Regions from separate parts of the Gemmatirosa kalamazoonensis genome, predicted to be linked through region 2. Evidence: riboswitches for the same ligand, from Rfam matches in the RefSeq annotation. Region 2 holds a riboswitch; the other holds the start of a gene.
What was found. Region 2 has a riboswitch for S-adenosylmethionine ahead of J421_RS05495 (phosphoadenylyl-sulfate reductase). Riboswitches for the same ligand answer to the same signal wherever they lie in the genome.

Region 1 (7,443 bases), on a different replicon from region 2:
CGTCGGCTCGCTCGCGAGGCCGTGGCGACGACGCGCGGCGGGCTCGTCGAGCTCCCATCCGGCGCGGTAGCCGAGCGACGGTAGCGCATCGACGCTCGTGAGGAACGTGCCGTTCGCCGCGACGTCGCCGGAGAAATCGTCGGCCCGCACGCCGCCGCGATCGAGCGTGCCCGCGTAGCGCAGCACCACGCGCTCGCCGGGCGCGAGCGGGCGCGCGAGCGCGAACACGTGCACCGGGAAGCGCGTGTCGCGGGTCGCGGTGCGCGTGCCCGCGAGCGACACGCGGGCGCCGGTCACGCCGCGCGGCACGACCGCCCACACCGTGTCGATCGGCCGCGTCCACCGGTTCTCGAGCACGAGCGTCGCCTCCACCGTCGCCCGACGCGCGGCCGGAACGAGCTGCGTCGTCATCGCGACGTGCACGACGCTCGGCTGCGGCTGGCCCTCGAGGCGTCGGTAGGCGCGCTCGTAGTCGGCGCGCCACTGCTCGCGGGTCGCGCTCCCCGCCCACGCGTGCGCGGCCTGCGTGCGCGCGAACAGCAGCGCCGCCGCGGCGACGAACGCGACGACGCTGACCGCGAACGCACGGCGCCCGCCGCGGCCCCAGTGCGACGGCAGCTGCGCGAGCCGCGCGCGCAGCCCCACGTTCGCACCGCGCCGCCACAGCCCCCAGCTCACGCACGCGAGCACCACCGCGGCGAGCGTCCAGTAGCCCATGAACGCCGCGAACGACGCGGCTGCCGGCCCGAAGCCGTCGAGATCCGAGTGCTGCACCGACGGGCCGGCGCCGAAGTGCAGCATGGGGTGCTCGAGGCCCACCGTGTCGCCGCGCCGCGCGACGAGCGCGAGCGCGAGCCCGCCTAACAGCCCGAGCCACCGGTTCGGCGCCACCGCCTGCACGGCGAGCGCGCCGATCGCGAACAGCGCGAGCGGCACGCCGCCGAACCAGAGCAGCGACAGCCACAGCGCGGGCTCGACCTGCGTGTAGCCGTTCGCGAGCTGCACCACGATGCCGACGAGCACCGCGGCGAGCGCGAGGATCGCGGGCAGCGCACACAGCGCGGCGGCCTTCGCGAGGTAGAGCACCGCGCTCGACGCCGGCGTCGCGTCGACGAGCGGGTCGAACCCGACCACGCGCTCGCGCCACGCGACCTCCGCGGCGTAGTAGACGATCGTGATCGTGCCGACGAGCAGCAGCGGGAGCTGCATCGCGTCGAGCAGCAGCCCGGTGGTTGGCAGCACGTGCGAGCCGTACTCGCCGCCGAGCTGCGCGACCGCCTCCATGCCGGCGACGAACACCCAGAGCGCGAGCAGCGCGAGGAACGTCCAGCCGCGCAGCACGTGGCGCAGCTCGAGCCGCGCCGCGGAGCCTAACGCGGGCCGGAACGCGCCGCGCGTCGCGGGAGCCACCACGTGGTACGTGGCGACGGCCATGACGTCGACGGCGGTCGCGCCACGTCGGCGTGGCGCGCGCCGCGTGACCACCTCGAAGCGGAAGCGCGCGTACGTCCACGCGAGCACCGTCGCCGCGACGCCCATCCACAGCAGCCGGTTGAGCAGCATCCGTCCGCTCAGCGCCACCATGCGCACGTCGCGCTCCGCCGGCGTCCAGTAGCGCGTCTGCTCGAAGAACGCCGACAGCCCGAACGGATCGAGCAGCGCGGCGCGCGCGAGTCCTTCCGGCGTCGGCGGCGCGGCGCCGGCCATGAGCGGCGAGTCGACGAGCAGCGCGGTCACGAGGTACAGCGCGTAGATCGCCACCGCGCCGACGTACGTCGCGAGCGTCGAGCGCGTCAGCGTCGCGACGGCGTACAGCACCGCGCCGACGAGCAGCAGGTTCGGGAGCACGAGCACGACGAGCGCCCACAGATACGCGACCGGCCGCACGGCGCCGAGCCGGTCGGGCTCCACCTGGAGCACGAGTGGCGCGAGCATCAGCACGAGCGCCGCGAGCGTCATCGCCGTGAGTGCGGCGAGCAGCGCCCCGGCGAACCGGCCGAGCAGGTAGCGCGGCTTCCCGATCGGCCGCGAGAACACGAGCTCCGTCATGCCGTGCTCGGTGTCGCGCAGCGCCGCGTTCGCGCAGAAGATCGTGAGCACGAACACGGAGAACAGCGACAGGAGGCCGAGCGACTGCGCGATCGTGTAGGGCGCGTTCACGTCGACGCTCTTCGGCCCGTAGCCGGTGCCGACGAGCGTCGCGGCGCCGCCGGCGAGGGCGAGCGCGGCGGCCGCGAACGTGAGCCGGCGCGTGTGGTAGCGCCACTCGAAGCGGAGGATGCCTCCCAGCATCACGCCGCTCCCGCGGTGCCTAACGCGGCGAAGTACACGTCCTCGAGGTCCGGCGCGAGCGGCTCGAACCCGTCGTCGGGCGCCGCGTCGGCGAGCACGCGCAGCCGCGTGCGCCCCGCGTGGAGCTGGGCCGAGAGCACGCGGAGCCGCGCGGCGTACGATGCGACGTCGGACTTCGCGACGGTCCTCCCCCACACGCGCCCGTGCAGCTCGTCGACGAGCGCGTCCGGCACGCCCTCGCGCACCACGGCGCCGCCGGCGAGGATCGCCATGCGCGGGCAGAGCTGCCGAACGTCCTCCACGATGTGCGTGGAGAGGATGACGACGACGTTCTCGCCGATCTCGCTCAGCAGGTTGTGGAACCGGTTGCGCTCCTCGGGGTCGAGCCCCGCCGTCGGCTCGTCGACGATGACGAGCCTCGGGTCGCCGAGCAGCGCCTGCGCGATGCCGAAGCGCTGCCGCATGCCGCCGGAGAAGCCGCTCACCGCGTGCTTGCGATGCGCCCACAGGTTCGTCTGCGCGAGCAGCGCGTCGACCTGCGTCCGTCGCGCGCGCCGATCGGTGATCCCCTTCAGCAGCGCGAGGTGATCGAGCAGCTCCAGCGCCGACACGCCGGGATACACCCCGAAGTCCTGCGGCAGGTAGCCCAGCGCTCGGCGGTGCGCCTGCGGGTCGTCGAGCACCGGCCGGCCGTCGAGCGAGACGGTGCCGGCGTCGGGCGCCTGCAGCGTGGCGAGCGTGCGCATGAGCGTCGACTTCCCGGCGCCGTTCGGGCCCAGGAGGCCGAACAGCCCGCGGCCGATGGTGAGGTCCACGCCGCGCAGCGCCTGCACCCCGTTCGGGTACGTCTTCGTGATGCCCTGGATGATCAGCATGTCCTGGCCAACGGCCCCGGCCGGCGCCGGGATTCGCCCGTCCGGTAACTGTCGTGTTAATCTCCGACTTAATGCTGACGTCCTCCGACCTTCACTTCTTTGCCGGCATCGCCCGCGCCGAGTCGCTCGCCGCGGCCGCCCGGGCGCTCGGCGTCACGCCGCCCGCGGTGACCCAGCGCCTCCAGGATCTCGAGCGCCGACTCGGCGTCCGGCTCGTCGAGCGGAGCGGGCGGCGGGTGACCCTGACGGCCGAGGGAGAGCTGCTCGCCGCGCGCGGTCAGGAGATCGCCGACGACCTCGCGAGCCTCACCGAGACGCTCGCCGCGCGCCGCGGCGTGGTGGCGGGCCACCTGCGGGTGCTCGCCCCGCTCGGCTTCGGCCGCGCCCACGTCGCGCCGGCGGCGGGTCGCTTCTTCGCCGACCACGCCGAGGTGACGCTCGACCTCGTGCTCTCCGACCGCATGGGACGCGTGGCCGAGACGTCGTGGGACGTCGCCGTGCACATCGGCGAGCTGCGCGACTCGTCGCTCGTGGCGACCCGCCTCGCGCCGAACGACCGCATCCTCTGCGCATCGCCGTCGTTCGTCGCGCGATACGGCGTGCCCGACGCGCCCGCCGACCTGCGCGACTTCGCGTGCATCGCGCTCCGCGAGAACGACGAGGACGTGACGATGTGGCGCTTCGCGCGCGACGACGGCGCGGCCGAGTCGGTACGCGTGGAGCCGCGACTCGCGACGAACGACGGCGAGGTCGTGCGCGAGTGGGCCGTCGCGGGACGCGGGATCATCGTGCGCTCCGAGTGGTCCGTGGCCGCCGACCTGCGCGCGGGCCGACTCGCGCGCCTGCTCCCCGGTTGGCGTCTCCCCTCGGCGGACGTCATCGCGTTCGTGGGCCCGCGACGCGGACGCTCGGCGCGGGCGACGCGGTTCGTGGAGTACTTGCGAGAGGCGCTGACGCCCGTCCCGTGGCGCGCGGACTCCTGAGCTCGACGGCACCCGTCGCGTCGTGAGAGGTGCGCCGGCGTCGGAATGATGTCGTGGAAGGATGCCGGCCATCGAAGTTGCGCCATGAGCCGACACGATCTCATCGAGCGCGACCTCACGTACTCCGTCATCGGCGCCTTCTTCGAGGTGTACAACACGCTCGGCTACGGCTTCCTCGAGCAGGTGTACGTGGAAGCGCTCACGCTCGAGCTGCGCGACCGCGGCCATCTCGTCGAGCGCGAGCAGTCGGTGTCGGTGAGCTACAAAGGCCGAGTGATCGCGCGACTGAGGATGGACGTGATCGTCGATCACAAGATCGTGGTCGAGGTCAAGTCGACGCAGCACCTGTCGCCGTTCGCGTCGCGACAGCTGCTCAATTACCTGCGAGCGACCGATCTGCTCGTCGGGCTCCTGCTGCACTTCGGGCCGGAGGCGAAGCATCACCGCGTCGTCTGCGAGCGCGTGCGACGCTCCTCGTGACGCACGACGCCGAAATAGGAGACGCGGATGCCGCGGATCACGCGGATAGGCTCGCGACTGAAGCCTATCCGCGCGATCCGCGTGATCCGCGTCCGAACCACGAGGAGCTCTGCAGTCCAGGGAGCGACGCCCCGGCGCAGAGGCGCTCGCATCGCCGTCCCCCGCTTGACGCCGACCCGCCCCACCACTAGCATCCCAGACACAACTGAACGCCCGTGGTGATTTGCCGCCTATTGCCGCCACGTAAAACAAGGTGCTAAAACGCGACGCGCCCGGCGGCCATCTCCGCCCGGGCGTTTGTCGTTGGTAGCCAGGACCCACCGCGGCGCGGGGGGCTCGGCCACCGACTCCAGCAGAAAGCAGGTCGCTGGCGGCTCGTCCTCCCCCGGGAGGACGGTGGTCCGGCGGCCCCTCCAGCAGCGACCCCCGGACCTCGTCGGCCCGGGGGTCTTCGTTTGGAGGGTGCGATGCTGACAGTGGAGCGCGCGACAGGGGTGCCTAACTACGAGCTCGTCGGCCCGGCCGGTGCGCCGGTGGTCGTTGCGCTCGGCGGCATCTCCGCGAACGCGCACGCGGGCGCCACGGCGGCCGATCCCGCGCCGGGGTGGTGGGACCCCGTCGTCGGACGCGGCCGCGCGCTCGACACCACGCGCCTGCGCGTGCTCGGCATCGACTGGCTCGACGGCGGCCGCGGCGACGACGGTCGGCCGGCGCGCATCGTCACCACGTACGACCAGGCCGACGCGCTCGTCGCGGCGCTCGACGCCGTCGAGGTCGAGCGCGTGCACGCCGTGATCGGCGCGTCGTACGGCGGCATGGTGGCGCTCGCGTTCGCCGAGCGCTACCCGGAGCGCGTCGAGCGGCTCGTCGTCGTGAGCGCGCCGCACGAGGCGCATCCGCTGTCCACCGCGCTGCGCACCGTGCAGCGGCGCGTCGTGGAGCTCGGCATCGAGACCGGTCGCGCGCACGACGCGCTCGCCCTCGCGCGCGCGCTGGCGATGACGACGTATCGCGGCGCGCGCGAGTTCGCCGAGCGGTTCGACTCGCGCCCCGACACGATCGACGGCGCCGACGCGACGTTCCCCGTCGAGCGGTACATCCTGCACCACGGCCGGAAGTTCGCCGCCGCGTGGCGCCCGGAGCGCTTCCTCGCGCTCTCGCTCTCCGCCGACCTGCACCGCGTGGATCCCGCCGCGGTGCGCGTGCCGACGACGCTCGTCGCCGCGGAGGGCGACGCCATCGTGCCGCGCGAGCAGATGGCCGAGCTGTCCATGCTGTTAGGCGCGCCGAACACGCTCGTCGATCTCGCGTCGCGCAACGGCCACGACGCGTTCCTCACCGAACCGGCCGCGATCGGCCGCATCCTCGCCACCGCCCTGTGTACCCGGAGCTTCGCATGAGCGTCGACCGCACGATCCGTCAGCAGGCGACCGCGACCCGCGCCGTCCGCGCCGGCATCGCCTCGGACACGCAGCACGGCGCCGTGGTGCCGCCGATCCATCTCTCGTCGACGTTCGCGTTCGACGGCCTCGGGGGGAAGCGCGAGTACGACTACACGCGCAGCGGCAACCCCACGCGCACGCAGCTCGCCGACGCGCTCGCGGAGCTCGAGGGCGGCACGGCGGGCGTCGTCACGAGCACGGGGATGTCCGCGGTCACGCTCGTGCTGCAGCTGCTCGCGCCGGGCGATCTGGTGCTCGCCGCGCACGACTGCTACGGCGGCACGCACCGCCTGCTGAACGCGCTCGCACGCCGCGCGCACTTCGACCTGGGCTTCGTGGATCTCACGGCGACGACGAGCGCCGTGGCCGAGATCGCGCGCCGCCGCCCGCAGCTCGTGTGGATCGAGACGCCGAGCAATCCGCTCCTCCGCATCACCGACGTGCGCCGCATCGCCGCCGCCGCGCATGCCGCCGGCGCGCTCGTCGTCGTCGACAACACGTTCCTGTCGCCCGCGCTGCAGCAGCCGCTGCTGCTCGGCGCGGACGTCGTCGTGCACTCGACGACGAAGTACCTCAACGGCCACAGCGACGTCGTCGGCGGCGCGGTCGTCGTGCGCGACCCCGCGCTCGCGGAATCGTTGGGCTGGTGGGCGAACTGTCTCGGCATCACCGGCGCGCCGTTCGACAGCTACCTCACGCTGCGCGGCGTGCGCACGCTGCACGCGCGCATGGTGCAGCACCTCGCGAACGCGCAGGCGGTCGTCGACGCGCTGCTCGCGCACGACGCGGTGGCGCGCGTGAACTATCCCGGCCTGTCGACGCATCCGGGCCACCAGGTGGCGACGGCGCAGCAGTCCGGCTACGGCGCGATGGTGAGCTTCGAGCTCCACGGCGGGCTGCCGGCGGTGGAGCGGTTCGCGCGCGCGCTGCGCTGCTTCACGCTCGCCGAATCGTTAGGCGGCGTGGAGAGCCTCGTCGCGCACCCGGCGTCGATGACGCACGCGTCGATGGACGCCGCGGCGCGCGCCACGGCCGGCATCTCCGACTCGCTCGTGCGCCTCTCGGTCGGGATCGAGTGCGCCGAAGATCTCGTGGAGGATCTCGAGACGGCGCTCGACGAGGCGCTCGTGGTGACGCCCGCCGTGCCGCCCGCGTTCACCCTGGCCGAGCCCGAGGCGGCGCGCCAGGTCGCGGCGGTCGCATGACTGCTGTTCCGGCAGTCGGGACTCGGGACCCGGGACTCGGGACTCGACCGCCGTCCGCCCACGAGTCCCGAGTCCCGAGTCCCGAGTCCCGACTCCCCGAGTCCCGACTCCCCAGTCCCGCCGCCTTGGCGGTCTACAAGTTCGGCGGCGCCTCCCTCGCCACGCC
Region 2 (7,443 bases):
CCACGCCCGACAGCTCCGCCATCGCCGGACCGACCTCCGGCGCGACGACGCGCACGCGCGCGCCCGCCTCCGCCAGCTCGCGCGCCTTCTGCGCCGCCACGGCGCCGCCGCCCACCACGACGGCGAGCCGCCCGGTGAGGTCGAGCATCACCGGATAGTAGCGAGGCGTGGCGCTCATGCCGGCACCGCCACGGCCTTCGCGTTAGGCAGGCTCGGCGCGGCCGGCACGCCCGCGAGCGCCGCCTTCACCGCCGCGTCGCCCACGCGCGACGTCCACTCGCGGAACGACTCGTCGCCGTCGCGCTCCGCGTCGTAGACGGAGAACAGCCGCTCCAGCGCATCGGGAAGCGCGTCCGCCGAGGCGCGGAAGCCGACGCGGTGCGCCGTCGCGCTGTGCGCGCCGAGGCCACCGCCCACGAACACATCGAACCCCTCCACCTGCTCGCCGCCCTGGTTCAGCAACACGCCCTGCAGCCCCACGTCGGCGATCCAGTGCTGGCCGCACGCGTTCGGGCAGCCGGTGACGTGCAGCTTGATCGACTCCGAGAAGCCGGGGAGCCGCGCTTCGAGCGCCTCCGCGAGTCGGATGCTGAACTGTTTCGTCTCCACGATCGCGAGCTTGCAGAACTCCGAGCCCGTGCACGACACCGTGCCGCGCTGGAACGGCGACGACCGCAGCGCGCCCACCACCGCCGCCTCCGCCTCGAACGCCGTCAGGCGCTCGGCGGGGATGTTCGGCACCACGACGTTCTGCGTCGCGGTGAGCCGCAGCGAGCCGTCGCCGTACGTGTCGGCGAGCCGTGCCACCGCGCGCAGCCGCTCGGGATCGATGCGCCCCGAGAGCACCGAGAACGCCGCGTAGTGGAGCCCCGGCTGCTTCTGCGGCTGCACGCCGAGGTGGTCGCGGTAGCGTCCCTCCGGCGGGTGCTCCTCGACCGCCGGCGCGAGCGAGTAGCCGACGCGCCGCTCGATCTCGGCCAGGAAGCTGTCCGCGGTCCAGCCGTGGTTGATGAACAGGAACTTCATCCGCGCCTTCGCGCGGTTCTGCCGCAGCTCGTCGGAGTCCCGGAAGATGCCGACGATCGCGTTCACGACCTCCGGCAGCTGCTCCGCCAGCACGAACGCGGGAAGCTTCACAGCGAGATGCGGACGCGTGGAGAGCCCACCGCCGACGCGCACGTGGAAGCCCACCACGCCGTCGGCCCGCCGCACGGCCGTCGCGCCGACGTCGTTGATCTCGGGATACGTGCACCAGTGCGCGCAGCCGGTGATCGTGATCTTGAACTTGCGCGGCAGGTTCGCGTAGTCCGCGTTGCCGTTGAGGAAGCGGTCCACCGCGAGCGCGATCGGCGAGGCGTCGATCAGCTCCTCGTGGTCCACGCCGGCGAGCGGGCAGCCGGTGACGGTGCGCGTGTTGTCGCCGCACGCGCCCTGGCTCGTCCACCCGACGCTCGACAACGCATCCCACACGGTCGGGATGTCCTCGATGCGCAGCCAGTGGAGCTGGAAGTTCTGCCGGTTCGTGATGTCGATGGCGCCGCGCGCGTAGCGGTCGGCGAGGTCGGCGATCGTGCGCACCATCGCCGACGTGAGCAGCCCGTTCGGCGTGCGCACGCGCATCATGAAGAACGGCTGCTCCTCGCCGCGCGTGCCCCGCCCGTCGCCCTGCGTGTACAGCCCCCACGCGCGGAAGCGCACGCCGAGGTCCTCGACCGGGATCGACGCGAAGCCCTCCCGTGCGTAGCGGCGGATGTCGTCCATGATCGACCACGGCGCCTTCTCGCGCTTGATGCGCTCGACGCGCTGTGCCGCGGTCTCCTTCCGGTCGTCGGTCGCGGTATCGTCCGTGACGTCGGTCATGGCCTGGCCTCCGTTAGGCTCGTGGTGGCTGGCGCAGACGCGCGCGCCGTGAACGTGTGCAGCCCACACTCCGTCTTCGCCCGGCCGCTCCAGCGCCCCGCGCGCTCGCCCTCGCCGGCGTGCGTGCGCCGCGTGCACGGCCAGCAGCCGAGGCTCGTGTAGCCGCGGTCGAGCAGCGGGTGGTACGGGATCTCGTGCTCGACGATGTAGCGCCACACCGTCGCGCGGTCCCAGTGCGCGAGCGGGTGCACCTTGAGCAGCGGGCGCCCGTCGACCTCGTGCTGCTCGACGACCTCCACGTCGCGGCGCGACTCGCCCTGGTCGCGTCGGATCGCGCTCACCCACGCATCGTAGTCGCCGAGCGCGCGCGCCATCGGATCGACCTTGCGGATCGTGCAGCAGCGGTCGGGGTCCGTCTCGTACAGCGGCCCCGGATCTTCCGCGGGTCGCACGTCGACCACGTGCAGCCCGTAGCGTTCGGCGAACCGCTGCCGGAACGCGTACGTCTCCTCGAACAGCAGGCCGGTGTCGAGGAAGATCACTGGCACGGTCTGGTCGATGCGGCTCAGCAGGTGCGCGAGCACGACACCGGGTCCGCCGAAGCTGATCGTCATCGCCACGCGGCCGCGGAACGTCTCGACCGCCCACGCGAGGATCGCCGCGGGATGCAGGTGTCGCAGGGTGTCGGCGTCGTGCATGGTCATGGGACGCCTCCGTGAGAAAACAGAACGGCCGCTCTGGGCGAGCGGCCGGGGAAGGGATCGCGTCTGTGGCGAATCGCGTCATCGACATCGACGCGTCGTCCCCGGCCGTCCGCGCGCGCGCGCGCGCATTCGCACCCGCATTCGCACGCGCATGCGCATTCGTTCCGCTTCCGGGTCGTGAGCGTGCGAGCGTGCATGTGGTAAGGCGCGAAATGGTGGTCGCGGAGGACAAAAAAGCCCGGCGGTGGCCGCCGGGCTGATCGCGTTTTAGCAGTTCTTTAACGTGGCTGCAATAGGCGGCAAATGACCACGGGTGTTCGGTTGTCTCCGCGACGATAACGGTCGCGCCGCGCGTGCGTCAAGTGCCGAGTGACGGACGTCGTTCGTACAAACGTCGCACGATTCGCCGTACTCTGCCTTGCGAAACGCGCATCGTTAGGCACCTCGTGCGGCGCGTCCCGTCACGGGATCCGCTCGTACCGCTTCAGCGCGCGCGGCCCCACTTCCGCGCCGTAGATCACGCCGCGCGCGTCCACCGCCACGCCCTCCGCCGCGCTCGTGCTCGGGGGGTTCGTCGCGGGGTCGGGGATGAGCGCCGTCACCGCGCCCGTGCGCGCCGACCCGATGCGGATGCCGCGCTTCCACGCGCCGTGCGCCGGCGCCACCGAGCCCGACTCGGAGTCCGCGACGTAGATCGTGTCGCGCGCGTCGATCCAGATCCCGCTCGGCCGCCCGAACTGATACCACGTGTCGAGCAGCGCGCCGTCCTGGTCGAAGATCAGGATGCGGTCGTTGCCGCGGTCGCCGACGAACAGCCGCCCGCGCGAGTCCATCGCCAGCGCGTGCGGCTGGTCCATCTCGTTAGACGCCTTGCCGAACGTGCCCCACGTCTTCACCAGCGTGCCGGCGCGGTCGAACTTCAGCACCCGGGCGACGGATCCGGGCTGCGACGAATGCCCCTCCGACACGAACACGGAGCCGTCGGGCGCCACGAGCACGTCGTTCGGCTGCCAGAAGTACCCCGGCGCCCGCGCGCCGCCGGCGGCGCCTAACGTGCGGAGCAGCCGGCCGTCGGGCGCGAACTCGAAGACCTGGTGGCCGCGCGGCGGCGCCGCGGAGTCCTTCGTCACCGGCGTCACCGGCGCGTTGCGGCCGCCCGTGCACGCGCAGTCGGTCACCCACACGTTGCCGTCGCGGTCGACGTGGATGCCGTGCGGCGCGACGAGCAGTCCCGCGCCGAACGCGCGCACGAGCGTCCCCGTGGAATCGAACAGCAGCACCGACGGCAGCGCCGACCCCGCGCAGCTGTTCGCGCCGCACCGTTCCGCGACCCACACGCTCCGTCCGTCGCGGTCGATGTCCACGGCGCTCGTCGACCCCCACGTCCGCCCGGCCGGCATCCGCGCCCACCCCTCCACGGTGCGGTAGGGGTTCGGCAGGTCGTTCGTCGGCGCCACGCCCGGCTGCGCGCCCAACGAGGCGACCGTCGCCAGCGACAGGACGGCCGCACGCGGAGCTGCGGAGAACGCGGAGCACACCGACGACGCTCGCCGTTCTCCGCGCGCTCCGCGGCTCCGCATGAGACCGAAGCTCTCGGCGGCTCCGCGTGCGATCCGACGCGCGATCCTCATGGCGTCCTCGGCGTCACGGCGATCCGCAGCCCACGGAGCGCCACGCTGTCCGGCGCCAGCGGGGCCGCGCCCGCCGGCACGCGACTCCGCTGCAGGAGGTACGCGATCACGTCCACGTACTGTGAGTCGCTGAGGCTTCCGGGCTTGTCCTGCGGCATGGTGTTGCGAAGGGTGGTGTAGAGCGTGGACACGCGCGCCTCGTTCCACGCCACCGCGAACGCGTCGCCGTCGAGCTGCCCCGGCGGGTGGCAGCGCGCGCACGTCGCCTTGTAGACCTGCGCCCCGCGCGCCGCCTGGTCGGCCGAGTAGCTCGCCGGCGGCAGCGACGTCGTGGAGGCGGGCACCGCGCGGGCGCCGTGCGTCGAGAGCACCGGGTGCGCGAGCCCCGCCACCCGCGCGCCTAACGGCTCGCGCACGTCGGGCGTGTCGCGGCGGCACGCGGCGATCAGGACGAGCGGCACGAGCGCGAGCAGGGAACGCTTCGTGGCTTCGGTCACCCGTGTCACGGCGCCTCGTTCATGAGAGCTCCTCGTGTGGGGTAGCGGATCGACGCATCGACGGTTCCATGATCGTGTCGTCCTGCCGCGCGGCGCGAAAGGGCGCGGCGACGGGTTTGCCTTCCCGTGGACCGGCCGGCAGTATTGCCGCGCACCCCACCCAAACGGTCATGGCGGACGATCCCGACGTCTCGACTCCCACGCGGCGCGACTTCCTGAAGGCCGCCGGCGCCGGCGCGACGATCGCGCTGCTCGGCGCGTGCGACACCGCCGAAGCGGCGCCCGTGCCCGGGCTCGCGCACCGCCGCCGCCCGTTAGTCGGCGGCTCGTCGTCCGACGTCGTCGTCATCGGCGGCGGCATCTGGGGAAGCTTCACCGCGCTGCACCTGTGCCGCATGGGCGCGAAGGTCACGCTCGTCGACGCGTACGGCCCCGGCAACGCGCGCTCCACCTCCGGCGACGAGTCGCGCGGCGTGCGCTCGTCGTACGGCGACCGCGACACGGGCGAGATGTGGATGCTGTGGGCCCGCGAGGCCATCGCGCGGTGGAAGGCGTTCGACGCGGAGTGGGGCAAGGACCTGCGGCTCAACCTGTTCCACACGACGGGCGATCTCATCCTGCGTCCCGACTGGGAGCCGTTCCTCAATCGCACGCGCCACTGGTGGGAGCGGCACGCGGTGCCGTACGAGATCCTCGACCCCGAGGCCGTGCGGCGCGACTTCCCGGTGATCTCGATGGACGACATCACCGCGGTGCTGTACGAGCCCGACGCCGGCGTGGTGCGCGCGCGCCGCTCCGTGCAGACGGTCGCCGCGGTGGCCGAGCGACTCGGCGCGCGGATCGCGATCGGGCGCGCGCGGCCGGGGCGCGTGGCGAACGGCCGCCTAACGGACGTCGCGCTCGACACCGGCGAGACGCTGCGCGCCGACACGTTCGTGTTCGCGCCGGGGCCGTGGCTCGGCAAGACGTTCCCGACGCTGTTCGCGAACCGCATGCGCACGCCGCTCGGCTACGTGTGCTACTTCGGCACGCCGGCCGGCGACCACCGGTTCACCTACCCGAACCTGCCGAGCTTCAACTTCCCGGGCGTCACCGGATGGGCCTCGCTGCCGGTGGACAGCCGCGGCTTCCGCGTGCGCGGCGGCGAGCGCGCGCCGGGCCCGCGGCCGCGCACCGGAGGGGCCGGCGCGAGCAACACGCCCACGCCGCCGCGCCAGCTCGACCCCGACACGAGCGACCGGTGGGCCGACGCGGCGCGCATCGAGCCCACGCGCCGCTTCGTCGCGCACCGCTTCCCGCTGCTCGCCGACGCGCCGCTGCTGCAGACGCACGCCTGCCACTACGAGCTCAGCTCGAGCCGCAACTTCGTCGTCGACCGGCACCCCGACATGACGAACGTGTGGATCGCCGGCGGCGGCAACGCGGAAGGGTTCAAGTTCGGCCCCGTGATCGGCGAGTACGTCGCGCAGCGCGCCCTCGGCACCGAGGGCGATCCCGCGGTCGCGAAGGGCTTCCGCATCCCCGAGAAGGAGTTCGAGCTCCCGCCGCCGGCGACGGTCGCCACGGACACCGCGAAGAAAGCGTTAGGCACCCCCGGGCGACGCTGACGCCGCGGTTCACGCGGCCCCGATCTTCGTGTCCGCCGTCGGCCCGTACATCGACGGCACCGGCACGTCGCGCAGCCGGAGGTACACGCCGAGCTGCGCACGGTGGTGCACGAGGTGGTTCAGCACGCCCGTGCGGAGCATGAGGTAGCGGCTCTTCCGGTCGACGACGTTGCCCGCCGCCTTCATCGTCCACTCGACGGCGAACGCCTCGTCCGTGCACGCCGCGAGCGCCGCGCGCGCCTCGGCCACGTTGCGGTCGAACAGCGCGAGCAGCGTCGGCGTCGTCTCGATGGTGTAGCCCGAGCCGGGCGGACGGTCCTTCGGCGCGATGTCGACCTCGGTCTCGCGCATCATCATCGACACCCAGCTCGGCATCATCGCGCAGAGCTGCGCGAGGTGGGCGAGCGGGAACGACTTCGGGTGCGGGCGCCACTCGCCGACGCCGTCCCCGTCGGGGACGCGCTCGAGCACGCGGCGGGTGGTGGCCATCTCCTCGTCGAACTCCGGGAGCAGCAGGTCGGCGATCGCCATGAGCGGTAAAGCGGAGGGTGAGAGCGGGGGACGGCACGAGCCCTGCCTCGACGACGTCTCGGTCAGCGACTCGGAGGACTCATGGACCGGAACGATGCACACTCCCGGCGCCCGCCCCGGACGACCGACGAGACCGACGCGGCGTCGATCGACGAGCGCGGCACCGAGAACGGCGAGGCGAACCCGCCGCACACGACCACCGGCAAGATCACGAGCCCGAAGTTCGGCGCGGCCGGCAGCGGCGGCGCGGAGCTGGAGCCGGGACCGGAGAGAGACTGAGTACGACGGCTGCGTGGCTGCGTGGCTGCGTGCCGTCCCTGTGAACAGGACGCAGCCACGCAGCCATGCAGCTACGCAGCATCAGTCACCAGTCTCCCCGGCTGTTCAGCTGCTCGAACGCGTACCGCACCGCGAACGCGTGCGCGTCGCCGATCTCCTCGGGCACCTCGATCCACGGCACGAGCGCGTCGCCGTACTCGTAGGCCGCCTGCGCGCGCGCGTCGGCGAGGGAGCTGTGCCAGGTGTCGCCGGCGAGCTCGCCGTGCGCCGTGTAGCGGAACAGCATCGCGCCGCCGCCCCCACCCCCTGGCCCGGTCCGCGGCGTCGTGTCGGC

Region 1: another riboswitch for S-adenosylmethionine. It lies ahead of metX (homoserine O-succinyltransferase MetX); the one in region 2 lies ahead of J421_RS05495 (phosphoadenylyl-sulfate reductase).

What each region holds. Positions count from the first base shown of each region.
Region 1 is NZ_CP007129.1:433,024-440,466, forward strand. It holds gene J421_RS24835 (ABC transporter permease) at 1-2,292, opposite strand, end outside; gene J421_RS24840 (ABC transporter ATP-binding protein) at 2,292-3,167, opposite strand; gene J421_RS24845 (LysR family transcriptional regulator) at 3,239-4,150, shown strand; gene J421_RS24850 (GxxExxY protein) at 4,235-4,630, shown strand; SAM riboswitch at 4,836-4,912, shown strand; gene metX (homoserine O-succinyltransferase MetX) at 5,098-6,030, shown strand; gene metB (cystathionine gamma-synthase) at 6,027-7,277, shown strand; gene J421_RS24865 (aspartate kinase) at 7,403-7,443, shown strand, end outside.
Region 2 is NZ_CP007128.1:1,236,323-1,243,765, reverse strand. It holds gene cysG (siroheme synthase CysG) at 1-178, opposite strand, end outside; gene J421_RS05500 (nitrite/sulfite reductase) at 175-1,860, opposite strand; gene J421_RS05495 (phosphoadenylyl-sulfate reductase) at 1,857-2,564, opposite strand; SAM riboswitch at 2,815-2,885, opposite strand; gene J421_RS05490 (NHL repeat-containing protein) at 3,026-4,102, opposite strand; gene J421_RS05485 (c-type cytochrome) at 4,192-4,692, opposite strand; gene J421_RS05480 (NAD(P)/FAD-dependent oxidoreductase) at 4,863-6,299, shown strand; gene J421_RS05475 (DinB family protein) at 6,309-6,830, opposite strand; gene J421_RS05470 (hypothetical protein) at 6,912-7,109, shown strand; gene J421_RS05465 (hypothetical protein) at 7,195-7,443, opposite strand, start outside.